2 regions of the Clostridium sp. 7_2_43FAA genome follow, and region 1 is predicted to be linked to the other one. Evidence: riboswitches for the same ligand, from Rfam matches in the RefSeq annotation. Region 1 holds a riboswitch; the other holds the start of a gene.

The links. Region 1 has a riboswitch for S-adenosylmethionine ahead of CSBG_RS02585 (methionine ABC transporter ATP-binding protein). Riboswitches for the same ligand answer to the same signal wherever they lie in the genome.
Region 2: another riboswitch for S-adenosylmethionine. It lies ahead of metH (methionine synthase); the one in region 1 lies ahead of CSBG_RS02585 (methionine ABC transporter ATP-binding protein).

Annotation. Positions count from the first base shown of each region.
Region 1 is NZ_JH815222.1:207,416-215,689, forward strand. It holds gene CSBG_RS02565 (ABC transporter permease subunit) at 1-121, shown strand, start outside; gene CSBG_RS02570 (LacI family DNA-binding transcriptional regulator) at 217-1,236, shown strand; gene malQ (4-alpha-glucanotransferase) at 1,457-2,938, shown strand; gene CSBG_RS02580 (DUF503 domain-containing protein) at 3,072-3,368, shown strand; SAM riboswitch class I at 3,463-3,611, shown strand; gene CSBG_RS02585 (methionine ABC transporter ATP-binding protein) at 3,705-4,742, shown strand; gene CSBG_RS02590 (methionine ABC transporter permease) at 4,742-5,380, shown strand; gene CSBG_RS02595 (MetQ/NlpA family ABC transporter substrate-binding protein) at 5,517-6,350, shown strand; gene CSBG_RS02600 (serine hydrolase) at 6,509-7,405, shown strand; gene CSBG_RS02605 (DHHA1 domain-containing protein) at 7,418-8,274, shown strand, end outside.
Region 2 is NZ_JH815222.1:1,360,519-1,368,792, forward strand. It holds gene CSBG_RS07950 (PHP domain-containing protein) at 1-244, shown strand, start outside; gene CSBG_RS07955 (WG repeat-containing protein) at 1,017-2,813, shown strand; gene CSBG_RS07960 (hypothetical protein) at 3,004-3,660, shown strand; gene aspD (aspartate 4-decarboxylase) at 3,795-5,423, opposite strand; SAM riboswitch class I at 5,616-5,713, shown strand; gene metH (methionine synthase) at 5,815-8,274, shown strand, end outside.

The sequences.
Region 1 (8,274 bases):
TGCAAACTGGACTATGTATTCAGCAGCAGCAGTAATGGCAGCTACACCAATTGTAGTTATATTTTCACTTTTACAAAAATATATAGCAGGTGGATTAGTTTCCGGATCAGTGAAAGAATAATGATTTTACCCTTGAATTAAATCTTATGATATAATTAATGTAGAAATTAATGGAAACGATACCGAATAATTTGTCGAAACTTGGAGGGAGTTATGATAAACATAAGAGATATTGCAAGAATTGCTGGGGTAGGTGTTAGTACAGTTTCAAGAGTTATAAATAATCATCCAGATGTAAAAGAGCAAACTAGAGAAAGAGTGTTAGAGGTAATAAGAGAAAATAATTATATACCTAATAATAGTGCTAGAAATCTTAAAAAAAATAATACAAATAATATAGGTGTATTAATAAAAGGGGTTTTTAATCCATTCTTCTCAGAAATGTTAGACTCAATAAGTAAAAGAATTTCTAAAGCAGGATATTCTATGATTCTAGAGCACCATGATTACTTAAGTGATGATGAAATGAATAATTTAATATCCATGATAAAGGAAAAGAGGTTACAGGGTGTAATTTGCTTAGGAGGAAACTTTACTGACGTAAAAAATGATGATTTTAATGCTATAGATGTACCAGTTGTATTGACTTCAATAAATCATAAATATGGGAAAGAGTTTTCAAATTTTTCATCAGTGTCTATAGATAACGAAAAATCTGCTTATTCAGCTACACAATATTTAATAAATTGCGGTCATAAAAATATAGCTATAATGCTAGGAGATGAAAATGACTTTGGAATTGGATATCTAAGAGAAGCAGGTTATATAAAGGCATTAAATGAAAATAATATTGAGTTTAATAAAAATTATAAAATTCTAGGACATTATGATTATAGAGGAGCATATGAAGAAACAGATAAGCTACTGAAGAAGTATAAAGATATTACAGCTATATTTGCTATATCAGATATAATGGCTGTAGGATGTGCAAAGGCCATAAAGGATAATGGGTTAGAAGTAGGAAAAGATGTTGCTGTAATTGGATTTGATGGTATGGATATTAGTGAGTTTTACAGCCCTACAATTACAACAATTATACAACCTAAAGTAGAAATGGCAAAGATAAGTGTAGATTTATTATTGGATTTAATAGCTAATAAAACTGATAATAAGCACGTTATTCTTAATACAGAACTAGTAGAAAGAGAATCAACAAATTTTGAAATAAGCAAATAAAAATCAATCTATTCATGATAGTATGAATTATTTCTATCATGAATAGATTATAAACAATATAGATTTAAAATAAATTGTTAACAGCTCTCAGGAATATAAATAAAACTCTCTTATGTATTAATATAATAAATTAATAATTTATTATAAGTAACTTTCAAAATAGAATAAGAATAATAATTATAATATAGAAATAGGTTTTATGAGAAATGAGGTAAAATTTATGAAAAGAAGTAGTGGCATATTGATGCATATTTCATCATTACCAGGTAAGTATGGAATAGGTACATTTGGAATGGAAGCGTTTGCCTTTGTAGATTTTTTAAAAAAGAGCGGACAAAGGTATTGGCAAATACTACCTTTAGGGCAAACTAGTTACGGAGATTCACCATATCAATGCTTTTCAGCATTTGCCGGTAATCCATATTTTATAGATTTTGAATTGTTAGAAAAAGATAGCTTATTAGCTAAAGAAGATTATTCAACTTTAGATTATGGATTAGATGAAAATTGTGTAGATTATGCAAAATTATTTATAAATAAAAATAAGGTATTAAGAATTGCGCATGAAAATTCTAAAAATAAATATGATAAAGAAATAAATAAATTTATAGAAGAAAATAATTTTTGGTTAGAAGACTATGCTTTATATATGGCAGTTAAGAATCATTTTAATTTAGTTAGTTGGCAAAATTGGGATGATGATATAAGACTTAGAAAAAAAGAAGCTATAGATTCTTATAAAACATTATTGAAGAATGAAATTGATTTTTGGATATTTGTTCAATATATGTTCTTTAAGCAATGGTATAGTTTAAAAAAATATGCTAATGATAATGGAATTGAAATAATAGGAGATATTCCAATTTATGTAGCAGAAGATAGTGCAGATATATGGAGTAATCCTGAATACTTTAATGTTGATGAGAATATGGTGCCAATAACAGTAGCAGGATGTCCGCCAGACACATTTTCAGCAACAGGTCAGCTTTGGGGAAATCCTATATATAATTGGGATAACTTATATAAGGATGGCTATAGTTGGTGGATAGATAGAGTTAGGGAAAGCTTTAAGCTATATGATGTAGTAAGAATAGATCACTTTAGAGGATTTGAAGCATATTGGGAGATACCTTATGGAAATAAGACTGCAGAATTTGGACAGTGGACAAAGGGACCTGGAATAAAGTTATTCAATGCAATAAAAGATAAACTTGGGGATGTTAATATAATAGCAGAGGATTTAGGGATGATGACTGACGAAGTTATAGAACTTAGAGATACAACAGGTTTCCCAGGAATGAAAATATTGCAGTTTGGATTTGGAGAGGGAGATAGCAGAGATTTACCTCATAATTACCCAGTTAATTGTGTAGCCTATACAGGAACTCATGATAATGATACTGTTTGTGGATGGTATAATGTTACAGGAAGCAAGAAAGAAATAGAAAAAGCAAAGAGGTATTTAAATTTAACTTATGAAGAAGGAATTTCAAGAGGATTAATAAGAGGCGTTTGGGGAAGTCCAGCTTACTTAGCCATAACAACTATGCAAGATTTCTTGGGATTAGGTAATGATGCAAGAATGAATATGCCTTCTACTTTAGGTGGTAATTGGGTATGGAGAGCTTCATCAGAAGCTTTTGATGATAAACTAGCAAAAGAAATTTATGATTTAACAAAATTATATGGCAGAATAAAATAAATTTGGTTAGGTTATTAAAATAATCCCCTATAAAAATTATAAATAAAGCTCATAGAGAATATTCTCTATGAGCTTTATTCATAATAATGTTAAGATATATAATATCTAAAAATTGTAGTGTAGGTGGTTTAAGATGAAAGTTCTAGTAATGAGTATAAAACTAAGAGCAAGCTGGGTACATTCTTTAAAAGAAAAGAGGATGGTAGTTAAAAGTATAATTCAAAAGTTAAAAAATAAATTTAATATTTCGGTAAATGAAGTAGAAGATCAAGATATTCATCAAAGTATAGTAATTGCTATTTCATCAATATGTTCAAGTAGTTCTCAGGTAGATTCTACAATGGAAAATATTATTAACTTTATTGAGTTAAACACAGATGCAGAGCTTATTAACATAGAAAAGGATGTTATAATGTTTAAGTTTTTATAAAAATAAATACATAAAATTTAAATTATTGGGTTGACAATCTAATCCAATAAATGTATATTAATATCAATAGAAAAATTAAATAATTTGATTACGTTTCTTATCAAGAGTGGTGGAGGGACTGGCCCTGTGAAACCCAGCAACCTGTAATAGGATTAAATGATAAGTCTAATTTGTATTAGACAAAATTTTATTCTTATTAAGTTTGGTGCTAAATCCTGCAGCTTTTTAGCTGATAGATGAGAGAATAAATTAATAATGTGAATTTACGCGCACTAGAGATTTATTCTCCAGTGCGTTTTTTATTTTGCTTTAGTTTCTTAAAAGGGGGAATGGCTTGTGATTAAAATTAATAACTTAAGTAAAAGATTTAATGATGTTGAAGTTATAAAGGGAGTTTCACTTAGGATAGAAGAAGGAGAAATATACGGAATTATAGGACATAGTGGAGCAGGAAAATCTACATTACTTAGATGCATAAATGGTTTAGAAGACTATGAAGATGGATCAATTACAGTGATGGGAAGAGAAGTGAAAAATTTAAGTGGATATGAGCTTAGGGAATTTAGAAAAAAGTTAGGAATGATATTCCAAGGATTCAATTTATTAAGTAGAAAAACAGTATCTGAAAATATAGCATTACCATTGGAAGTATGGGGATATGAAGAAGAGTATAAAGAATATAAGCTTGAAAATAAAGAAAAAGGAGTAAAGTTATATAGTTACAAGAAATTTAAAAAAGAGAAAATAAAAGAAAGAGTTACTGAGCTTTTAAACTTAGTAGGCCTTTCAGAAAAAGCAGATGTAAAACCATCAAGCTTAAGTGGTGGACAAAAGCAAAGAGTAGCAATAGCAAGGGCTTTAGCATTAGAACCTAAAATTTTACTTTGTGATGAAGCTACATCAGCTTTAGATCCTAAAATAACAAAAGATATATTAGCACTTTTATCAAAGATAAATAAAGAATTAGGTATAACAATTGTTATTGTTACCCACCAAATGGAAGTAGTTAAAGAGGTTTGTGAAAAAGTTGCATTAATAGAAGGGGGCATTTTAAAAGCAGAAGGCAATTCAGAAGACTTATTCTTAAAACCAGGACTTTCCCTTAAGAAATTTTTAGGGGATCAAGATGATGAGCTACTACCAACAACAGGGATTAACATAAAACTATTTTTCCCAAGTACATCATCAGAAAATGCTATTATTACAAAAATGGCTAGAGAGTTAAATGTAGATTTTTCAATAGTTTGGGGCAAATTAGAGAAATTTAGAGAGGATGTACTTGGAAATTTAGTAATAAATGTAGAGGTAAAGGATAAAGAAAAAGTAATAGAATATTTAGAAAGTAAAAATGTGGTATTGGAGGTGCTTAATTAATGTCAGAAATATTAATACCAGCGTTTAATAAAACAATTGCCATGGTTTTTTTCTCAACATTATTTTCGCTTATATTAGGATTTATACCAGCAATTATATTAGTAGTTACAGCTCCAAATGGATTAAATCCTAACAAAATTATATACAGAGTTTTAGATACAATAATTAATATATTAAGAGGGTTTCCATTTTTGATTTTAATGGTAGCAATAATACCATTTACAAAGTTAATAGTAGGAAAATCAATTGGCACACCAGCAGCTATAGTTCCTTTAACAATAGCAGCAGCGCCTTTTGTAGCAAGAATAATAGAATCATCTTTAAAAGAAGTAGATCCAGGAGTTGTGGAAGCTGCCAAATCATTTGGGGCATCTAATACACAAATAATTTTTAAAGTTATGTTAAAAGAAGCAGTGCCTTCAATAATATCAGGATTAACATTAACCATAATAAGTATAATAGGATATTCAGCTATGGCTGGAACAGTAGGGGGTGGTGGTCTTGGTGATGTAGCAATAAGATATGGTTATCAAAGATATCAAACAGATGTTATGATTGTCACAGTAATAATTCTAATAATAATCGTACAAGCGTTACAGTCACTAGGAAATTATCTATATAAAAAACTATCAAAATAAAGTATACAAAAATTAAATTAAAATATAGAAGATAAATGTATGAAAGACATTTAACTAAAAGAACTCTGAAAGAGTTATATCCTAAATTATCAATTGTCAATTATGCATTATCAATTATTTCGAGGGGGTTAAAGAAATGAAAAGAAAATCAATTTTATCATTATTATTAACAGGGGCTTTAGCAATAAGCTTAATAGGTTGTGGAAATACAAATAAGGAAGCTGAAACAGGATCAAAGGGTGAAGATAAAACAATAACAATAGGTGTTACTCCAGTTCCTCATAAGGAAATAGTAGAAGAAATAAAGCCTGATCTTGAAGCAGAAGGATATACAGTTAAAATAGTAGAGTTTACAGATTATGTAACACCTAACACATCTCTAGCAGAAGGAGAGCTAGATGCAAATTATTTTCAAACAGTTGCATATTTAGATGAAACTAATGAAGGAAAAGGCTTAGACTTAACTTATACAAAAGGTATTCATTTAGAGCCACTAGGAGTTTATTCTTCAACTATTAAAAGCTTAGATGAATTAAAAGAAGGAGCAACAGTTGCAGTGCCAAATGATCCATCAAATGAAGCAAGAGCTTTAAGAGTACTAGAGGGTGCAGGATTAATAAAATTAAAAGAAGGGGAATTAGTTACACCAAAGGATATTACAGAAAATCCTAAGAATCTTAAATTTGAAGAGCTTGAAGCAGCTCAATTACCAAGGGTTTTAGAAGAAGTGGGTATTGCTGTTATTAATGGAAACTATGCACTTGAAGCAGGATTAAATCCAGCTGAAAATGCTTTATATTTAGAAGATGCTACTAAAGAAGCTTCTAAAAAATATCATAATGTATTAGCGGTGAAAAAAGGAAATGAGGATAGTGAAAAAATTAAGGCTTTAACTAATGCTTTAACATCAGATAAAGTTAAGAAATTCATTGAAGAGAAGTATAATGGATCAGTAATTCCAACTTTCTAGAAAGTAAGTAGGATATAAAATATAGACTGTAAAGAGTGAGTAAAAAATAATTTTTTACTTACTCTTTTCTTTTGTATTTAGAATTATAAAGATTCATCTATGGTATAATAATTATAAAAATATAACTAAAATAAAATGCTTTGAAGCAGGAGATATAAATGAAAAAAGTATATATCTTATTAATTGTTGTGCTTATATTATCTTTTCAAGGGTGTGCCCAAAAAGAGGAAGTCAAAGAGATTGAAAAAAGTAATGCTAAAACAAATAGTATAATAGATAAAAAGGTAGATGAAATAGCAGGAGATTATAAGGATAATATGTCTATATACTATAAAAGTCTAAATACAGATGATGAATATATATTAAATCCAGATAAATATTATATAGCAGCAAGTACAACAAAGATACCTTTATGTATGATGATTTTAGATCAAGTTTTTGAAGGAGCAATATCTTTAGAAGATACTATTTATTATGAAAAGTTAGATAGTGAAGGTGGAAGTGGAGTTTTATATTATTTACAGGAAATTCCCAATATAACTGTTGAAGAAGCTATTTATTTATCTATAGTTGAGTCGGATAATATTACTAAAAATATGCTTCATAGAATAAGTAAAATATCATTAACGGACTATTTAAGAGATATAACGGAAGATGATAGTATTCCTTATGAGAATTATATTACAGCAAGGCAGCTATATAAGGTATTAGAAAGGCTATATGAAAATCCAGATAATAACCCTTATTATGAAAAGCTTATAGAATATATGAAAGAAACTGTATTTCATGATAGATTAGATAAATACTTACCTTATGACATAGTTGCTCATAAGATAGGAGATTATTATAGATATGCCCATGACTGTGGAATTATATATGCTAAAGATCCTTATATAATAGTAGTATTGACAAAGGACATAGGTGATTTAAGTGATGAGCCTTATGAAAATGGAAGCGAGGATGAGAGATATCTTTTAGATTGGGGTAATGAGGCATATGAAATGATAGCAAATATATCAAAAGAAATATATGTAATGGTTGAGGAAGATTATTAATAGGTGAAAAATATGGAAAAATTATATTATATAGATCAATATTTAAAAGAATTTGAAGCAAAAATTATATATGTAAAAAAAATAGATGATAAATTTCATATAGCATTAGATAAAACAGCATTTTTCCCAGGCGGAGGAGGTCAATGCTGTGACATTGGTGAATTGAATGGGATAAATGTATTAGATGTATATGAAGAAAATAGGGAGATATATCATGTTGTTTCTCAGGATATATCAGATTCAACTATTGTTAAGGGTAAAATAGATTGGGACAGAAGAGAAGATGGAATGCATCAGCATTTAGCTCAACACGTATTATCAGGATGTTTTTTTAAGCTTTTTAATTGTAACACAGTAAGTATACATTTAGGAAAAGATATTAGCACAGTAGATATTATTGGGAATTTAACTGAAGAGAAAATAAGAAAAGCTGAGAAGATGGCAAATTATATAATAAGAGAAAATATTTTAGTAGAGAGTTTTGTACCTACTGAAAAAGAACTAGAAAATATGAATTTAAGGAGAGATTTACCAAATACTGAGGAAGAAATAAGAGTTGTTAAAATTGGAGATTTGGATATAAATGCATGTTGTGGAGTTCATCCAAAGAGAACATTAGATTTGAAGCTAATTAAGATTAAAAAGTATGAAAAGAATAAAAATAATACTAGAATAGAGTTTTTATCAGGAGAAAGGGCAGTAAAAGATTCTTTATATAAAGATAAAATGCTAAAAGACATATGTAATTATTTAAGTAGCAATGAAGAAGAAGCATTAAATAGTATAAAAAACTTAAAAAGTAATATAGATGCTTTAAGTAACGAGAAAAGAAAGTTAGAAGAAGAGCTTATAAACTATGAAATAGAAAA
Region 2 (8,274 bases), 1.2 Mb from region 1:
TAACAATTTAAGAGATAACTTAGATGAAATAGATGAATTAATAAAGGAAGGAATAGATGGTATAGAGGTTTTTAGTAGTTATCATACAAAAGAGCAAATAGATTACTTTTATGATAAGGCTTTAAAAAATAATATGATAATAACTTGCGGAAGTGATTTTCATGGAAAGACAAAACCTAATATAGAAATTGGAAAATTCAAATTTGAGCCGAAAGATGTTTCAATAGATAAAATATTAAAATAGAAGGCTTCGAATATGATGATAATCCGAAGTAGTTACTAGATGCAGCTATAATAGTCGGATAGTAGATTTTATCGAATAATCGTATTTATATAAGCTAACTGCATCTCTTTTCATATGAAATTTAAAGATATGAAAAGAGGTTAGTTATGAACTATAATCAATTAAAACATTAATGGAAGTAAAATGCTTATTTAAATTTTTTACTATTTTTAAAAATAACATTAATTATGAAGGTAATAAATGTAGATTTTTTATTCATTTTGCATCTCTCATTAAAATTAATATTTGTTTAATATTACACCTTTGCAAATTGTATTTCATTGAATCGTTGATAATATAATGTTTTTATATTTGATCTTAAAAGATTGGTAAAGTTTTGTATAGATTCTTATGTGATTTTATAGTTTAAATTAGATAAAAGTACTACATAAATAATAAGTAAAATTAATTTGAATAATATTGAATAATTATTGGGAAAAATGGGTTACAAAAAGAAGTATAAAAGAAAGTAGTTATGAAGATAGTTAAAAGTAAATTTATTTTTATTCATAAATAAGAGATTGGATTTTATTAAAAATATAAGTGATAAATTATATAAATATTTAAATTAAAGAATACACTAAATTAATATATTTTATGCCTTTTGGTGGAAGTCTTACGGTTAATAAGAATTTTTTTTGTTAAAATATTTATTTTAAATATATATAATATTGTATCGAATAAAAAATATAAAAATATAATATACATTATTAATGAATTTTCGAGGGGTTATATGAATAGGGGAAAAAATAATAAACAAAGTAAAAAGAAGAATACTAAAAAAAGAGAAGTTGATTTATTTCCTGCACTTAAAAATACTGTCGATGGAGATAGGTATGGTTATATAAATAAAGATGGTGAGGTAATAATTCCGTTTAAGTTTACAAGAGCATATGATTTTAACGAATTTGGATTAGCAATAATTAAGGAAAATAACAAGTTTGGAATAATTGATATTAAGGGAAATTACAATGTAAATCCTCAATTTGATAATATAAATCCATATAAAGAAGGAAGGGCAATTTATACTGAAAAATCTAAAATGGGGGTTTTGGATGAAAAAGGAAATAAATTAAGGGATGTAGTCTACGATTATATAGGAAACTACAACGATGGATATGCAGTTGTAGCTAAAATGAATGGTAAAAGCTCTAAATATGGATATATTGATTTAGATGGAAAGGAAATTACTGAAGTTAAATATATGCATGCAAATGATTTTAATGATGGCTTTGGATTGATAAAGATCAAAGATAGGGAATTTGCATTAATAGATACACAAGCTAATATTAGTAATACTTATAATTTTGAATATGTTGGGTCATATGGAGAAGACTTAATGGTATTTTCAATATTATTAGGTGGCCCATATGGATATATAAATAGAGATGGAGAAATAGTTATTAGTCCGATTTATTGTGATGCCAAAGGATTTAATGATGGGGTAGCAGTAGTCAGTAGAAGTAACAACAACATAATCTGTACACATGGAGTTATTGACAAATTAGGAAGGCAGATTTATGGTGAGATATATAGTGATATAAAACATTTAGGTGAGGGGAAGATAGCTTTAGGTTTACCAATAGGAGATAATAGTATATTTCCAAGAAGTATTTATGCTATAGGAGATTCACTTGGAACTCTTTTAACAAAATTTATTTATCTCAATATTGGTATGTATATAAATGGGTTATCATATGGATCTGATGATAAAAAAACATTTTTTTTAGATAGGTATGGAAGAATAGTAAAAAATCTACCAATGGTTGATGGAAGTGGTGAACTTAGAGCTAAAGGTGGAATTATACATGCTAATATAGATTACTCTCCTTATTATTTAGATAAAAATAATAAATTTATCTATCAGCCTAATAAAGAATTTCCTTTAGACAAAAAATATTCATTAATAATTGATAAGTATAAACCTAATATTAATTATCTCATATATATTCCACAAGTGAAAGGGATACATGATGAAAATGTAGAAAAAGAAGTTAATTCAAAATTACGAAAAATATCATTTTATATACCAGCAAAAGAAGAAGTAATAGATAATGAGCCTAATATTATAGAGGATCAGGTATTATCATATAATTACTACGGAAATTTTCAAATATTATTTTACAAAGATAATTCATTAATAATAGATCTATTAGGATACTATTATTCATTAGGAGCAGTTAATGGAACACCAATAAGAAAAACATGTGCGATTGACTTATTAACAGGAAGATTTTATAAGCTAAAAGATTTATTTAAAAGTGATACAAATTGGAGAGCAATTTTAAATAAGATAATAAGTGGATTTATAGAAAATGATCCTAGTTATGAATATGTTTTTCCTGGTTCATTTAAAGGAATATCAGAGAGTCAAGACTTTTATATAGATAAAGATAATTTATATATTTATTATCCTCCATATAAAATAGGGCCTTATTCTGCTGGGGTTATTACTTTTAAAATACCATTTACTCAAATAGAGGATTATTTAAATAGCCAAGGAGATTTTTATAAAAAGTTTAATGGATAGGAATAAGAAGCATATTGGAATTTTAGAATTCTTATATGCTTTTTTATTACTATAATTAGATAATATCTTAAATAATATACTCGTAAATGATGATAAATGAAATAAAAAAACTAAGGAAACAATATAAACCTAAAGAATAATATATATTATAATCAAATAAACAAAAGATATTTAGAAAGTGAGGACTAAGATGAACTATAATAATTCAAATTACAGTTATGAAGATTATTTTAAAATAATGAGCATGAATAATGAAAATTGTTCATGTAATAATCAAGAACAATATGATAATCAAGAATATATAGTAAATATAGAAGAAAGATTACCTAATATAAATCCTGATTTACAAAATGCATCTCAAATGAAACCAAATAATTCAAGAAACATAGATATGTTTCAAGGTGTTCAAAATAATCAAGAATTAATGAAATCACAAGGGATGCAATCTTTTCAAGGATTCCAAAATTCCGAAGTGACTCAAGAAATGAACTCAGTACAAGGAATGCACTGTCCTATGCAATGTTCAGGAAAACTTCAATGTAAGAATCGAAACAAGGTAATTCAAATACCAGGACAAGTAAGAAAATGTAATCAGCATTGTAATATAAATGGTAAAAATTTTATTATTAATAATAAAAATTTCTTTAATAGATATTTTACTAGATATAATCATTTTTTCATAAATGATTGCAATTATATAAAAGATCATTTATGTGATTGTAATATTATTCATTTTTCATCTCAAACTATTTATAAGGGATGTAAATATCTAGGATCAAAAACAGTAGTTGCAAATAAATGCAATAAAAATTTTAATAATAATTGTTGTTTTAATAATATCTTCTAGTCATCTTTATTTTGGTTTTGTAGTACTACTATATTTTATGGTAGTACTACAATTTAGTATCTTTTAATAATATAAATCCACTTCTAAATAGAGATAAAAGCTAGGCTTATTCAAGTCTAGCTTTATTTCTATTACTACTTTTCACTTTCTTTCCATCTAATTACAAATTCATCAAGAATTCCATGTAGAGTTTTTCCTATAGTAGTATAATCTTCATCTCTTAAATTTGCTAAAGAAATTCTTATAGACCATTCTGGACCTTGAAAGCCAGATCCACTTAATAATACAATGGATGATTCTTCAGCTAATCTATATAATACCTCAACTGGTTTATAACTGCTTTCAAGATAATTTGCAAATTCTGAACCATAATTGTAATTTGCCCACTCTAATAAGTCAAATTCCGTATAATAAGCTGCATCATTTATATCTTTTCTTAAGCTTAGGCCAAGACTATCAAATAGTAATTTTTGACGTCTATGACATATTTCTATAGTTTGTTTTTTATATATATTTTCATCATCTAATAATGCAAATGCACAAAAAAATGCCATTTGTACTTGTTGGGGTGTAGAAAGGCCTGCTGTATGGTTTAAGGCGACCTGTCTGCTATCTGCAACTATCCTATCAATGAAAGGTATAGTTTCTGGGTTTAATTTCATATCACCATATCTTCTATTTAAAATTTTCTTTTTATCTTTTGATAATTCTTTCAAAAGTTTATCATATATATTTTTTTCATGAATAGCTATAGTCCCTAATCTCCATCCTGTAACTCCAAAATATTTAGAAAAGGAATAAACTCCTATAGTGTTATAAGGCAAATCGGCCATTAATGATCTAAACTCAGGAACGAACGTACCATAAACATCATCAGAAATTATCATTATATCTTTATTATATTCATTTATAATAGAAACTAGGTTTTTTCTACACTCAGTGCTTAATGAAACAGAAGGTGGATTACTTGGATTCACTATAAATAAAGCTTTTATAGAATTATCTTTAAGTTTCTCTAATTCATATAATGGATATTGCCAAGTATGTGTACCATCAATTGTTGTTTCAGTAGCTTTTATAGGAACTATTTCTAAATCATATCTAGGTAAAACAGGTATTTCTAGATAAGGAGTAAAAATTGGTACCATTATTGCTATTTTATCTTTAGGGTTAAGAAGCATATTTGATCGTAAAGTATCAAATATATAACACATTGCTGCAGTAGCTCCTTCTACTGCAAAAATATTAAATTTACCACTTGGAGGCTTATTGTAACACATTTCTTGTACTAAATAATCATGAACTATTTCTTCAATATGATACAGCATTCTATCTGGCACAGGATAGTTATCTCCAATAATTGCATCCGTTAATTCATATAAGTAATCATCAGCATTAAAGCTTTTTTCATTTATTCCATATTCAATTATTTTTTTTAGTAATTCTGTCCCTGGTAAAATATTATTTTTATCTATAAATTCTATGAATCTATTATAAATACCATTTTTTTTAGGCATTCCAGCTAAATCACCATTATTAATATCTTTTTTAGTTTCATCAACAGCAAAAAGACCAAATGTAAAAAAAGCTTCTCTAGGAGTAGATGCTGTCCAATTTGGATTTCCCCTACCAGCGTCTAAAAGAATACGGGCTGTTTTTTCATTTTCACCATGAGCTAGTTCTATTAACCTATTTTTAAATTCAAATGGACTTATTTTACCATAAATTTTTTCGATTTCTTCACGCTGTAAGTTTTTGTCCATAGTTTTTCTCCTTAAATAAAAGTTTTATCTTATTTTTTGTTATGAATTAAAATATTATTCCTTTAATATAGATGAATTAATAATATAAAAAATTAATACTAACAATTTATATAAAAATTAAACTTAAACGTAATTATTTATTGAAACATATTTACAATAAATAATAAAGATTATATAATTATATAAAATAATATCTTATTAAGAGTGGTGGAGGGACTGGCCCTTTGAAACCCAGCAACCTGCTTTCTAGTGTGGTGCTAAATCCTACAGATTTTTCTGAAAAATAAGAGTAATAGAGTTTGTATATAATCCTTTCTTATTTTAGAAGGGATTTTTTTATTGATATTAGTTGTGTATATAATATTTAGAGTTATTAAAGGGGGGCTGTATAATGAAGAGAGATTTTGAAATAGTAAAAGACTTAGAAAAAAGAATTTTAGTAATAGATGGGGCAATGGGAACTAATATTCAATCATTTATGTTAAAAGAAGCTGATTATAGAGGAGATTTATTAAAAGAATTTCCTATAGATCAAAAGGGAAATAATGATTTATTGAGTATAACAAAGCCAGAAGTAATTGATGAAATACATCGAGGATTTTTAGAGGTAGGTGCAGATATAATAGAAACTAATACATTAAATTCAAATAGAATATCACAAAGTGATTTTGGACTTGAAAATTTAGTTTATGATTTAAATTATAAAAGTGCAAAGCTAGCTAAAATGGCGTGTGATGATTTTTCTAAAAAGGATGGTAAAAAAAGATATGTAGCAGGATCTATAGGGCCAACTAATAGAATGGCATCATTATCTCCAAATGTTGAAGACCCAGGATATAGAAATATATCTTTTGACCAGTTAAAAGATGCATATGTAGAACAAATAGGTGCTTTAATTGATGGAGGTATTGATTTAGTTTTAATAGAAACAATTTTTGATTCATTAAATGCAAGAGCTGCTATTATGGCTGCAAATGATGTTTTCAGGTTGAAAAATAAAATCCTTCCTATAATGGTATCTGGAACAATATCAGATAAATCAGGAAGAATTTTATCTGGACAAAATCTTTTAGCTTTTGCTGCTTCTATGAAAAACGAAAATATCATTTCAATAGGACTAAACTGCTCTTTTGGAGCGAGAGATTTAAATCAATTTATAAAAGAGTTATCAGAAACTCAGGATCTATTTGTATCAGTTTACCCAAATGCAGGCTTGCCTAATGAATTAGGGTTTTATGATGAGTCACCTGAAATAACATCAAAGTGTATTGAAGAAATGTTAAAAGAAGGATATCTAAATATAGTAGGCGGATGCTGTGGGACTACTTATGAACATATAAAAGCAATTGCAAATATAGCTAAAAACTATAAACCAAGAATTGTAAAAGGAATTGAAATAGAAAGTGTATATAGTGGATTAGAAATAACCAAGGTGAATAAAGAAAGTAATTTTATTAATATTGGAGAAAGAACGAATGTTTCAGGATCTTTAAGATTTGCACGACTTATTAGGGAAAAGAAATATGAAGAAGCTCTTTCTATTGCTAAAGAGCAGGTTGAAAATGGTGCTCAAATAATAGATATAAATTTTGATGATGGGCTTTTAGATAGTGAAAAAGAAATGGATTATTTTTTAAAACTTTTAGCTTCAGAACCTGATATTTCAGCTAAACCTATAATGATTGATTCATCAAGATGGGAAGTTATAGAAAAAGGTCTTAAAGTAATTCAAGGGAAGCATATAGTGAATTCTATTTCTTTAAAAAATGGAGAAGAAGATTTTCTAAAGAAGGCAAAGATTATTAAAGATTTTGGCGCAGCAGTAGTAGTAATGGCTTTTGATGAAAAAGGTCAAGCAGATAATTATGAAAAGAAGATAAGTATATGTAAAAGAGCTTATGATCTTTTAGTGAATAAAGTTAATTTTCCACCAGAAGATATAATATTTGATCCGAATATTTTAGCAATAGCAACAGGGATTGAAGAACATAATAACTATGCTTTAGATTTTATAAATGCAACTAAATGGATAAAAGAAAATCTACCATATTCTAAGGTTTCAGGTGGAGTTAGTAATTTATCATTTTCTTTTAGAGGTAATAATAAAATAAGAGAAGCTATGCATTCAGTTTTCTTATATCATGCTATAAAAAATGGTATGGATATGGGGATTGTGAATCCAAGTATGATTCAGATATATGACGATATTCCAAAAGATTTACTTAAATTAGTTGAAGATGTTATTTTAAATAGTTCTGAAGATGCAAGTGAAAAACTTTTAGAAGCTGCTACTTTATATAAAAATGATTTAAGAGAAGGCGGGGAAAGTAAAGAGGATTGGAGAAACTTAACTTGCAAAGAAAAACTAGAATACTCTATAGTCAAAGGAATTACTAATTATATAGAAGAAGATTTAAAAGAATCATTAAATTTATATGATAGGACTTTAGATATAATAGAAGGCCCTTTAATGGATGGAATGAAAAAAGTAGGAGAACTTTTTGGAGATGGAAAAATGTTTTTGCCTCAAGTAGTAAAATCAGCACGAGTTATGAAAAAAGGAGTTTCATACCTAACGCCGTATATAAATAGTGAAAAAGATGGTGAGTTTACTCGGGATGGAAAAATATTAATAGCTACTGTAAAAGGTGATGTTCATGATATAGGAAAGAATATAGTTGGAGTTGTTTTATCTTGTAATAACTTTGAAGTTATAGATTTAGGTGTCATGGTTCCGTGCGAAGAAATAATAGATAAAGCAATTAAGGAAAATGTTGATATAATTGGGTTAAGTGGATTGATAACTCCATCCTTAAGTGAAATGATAACAGTAGCAAAGGAAATGGAAAAA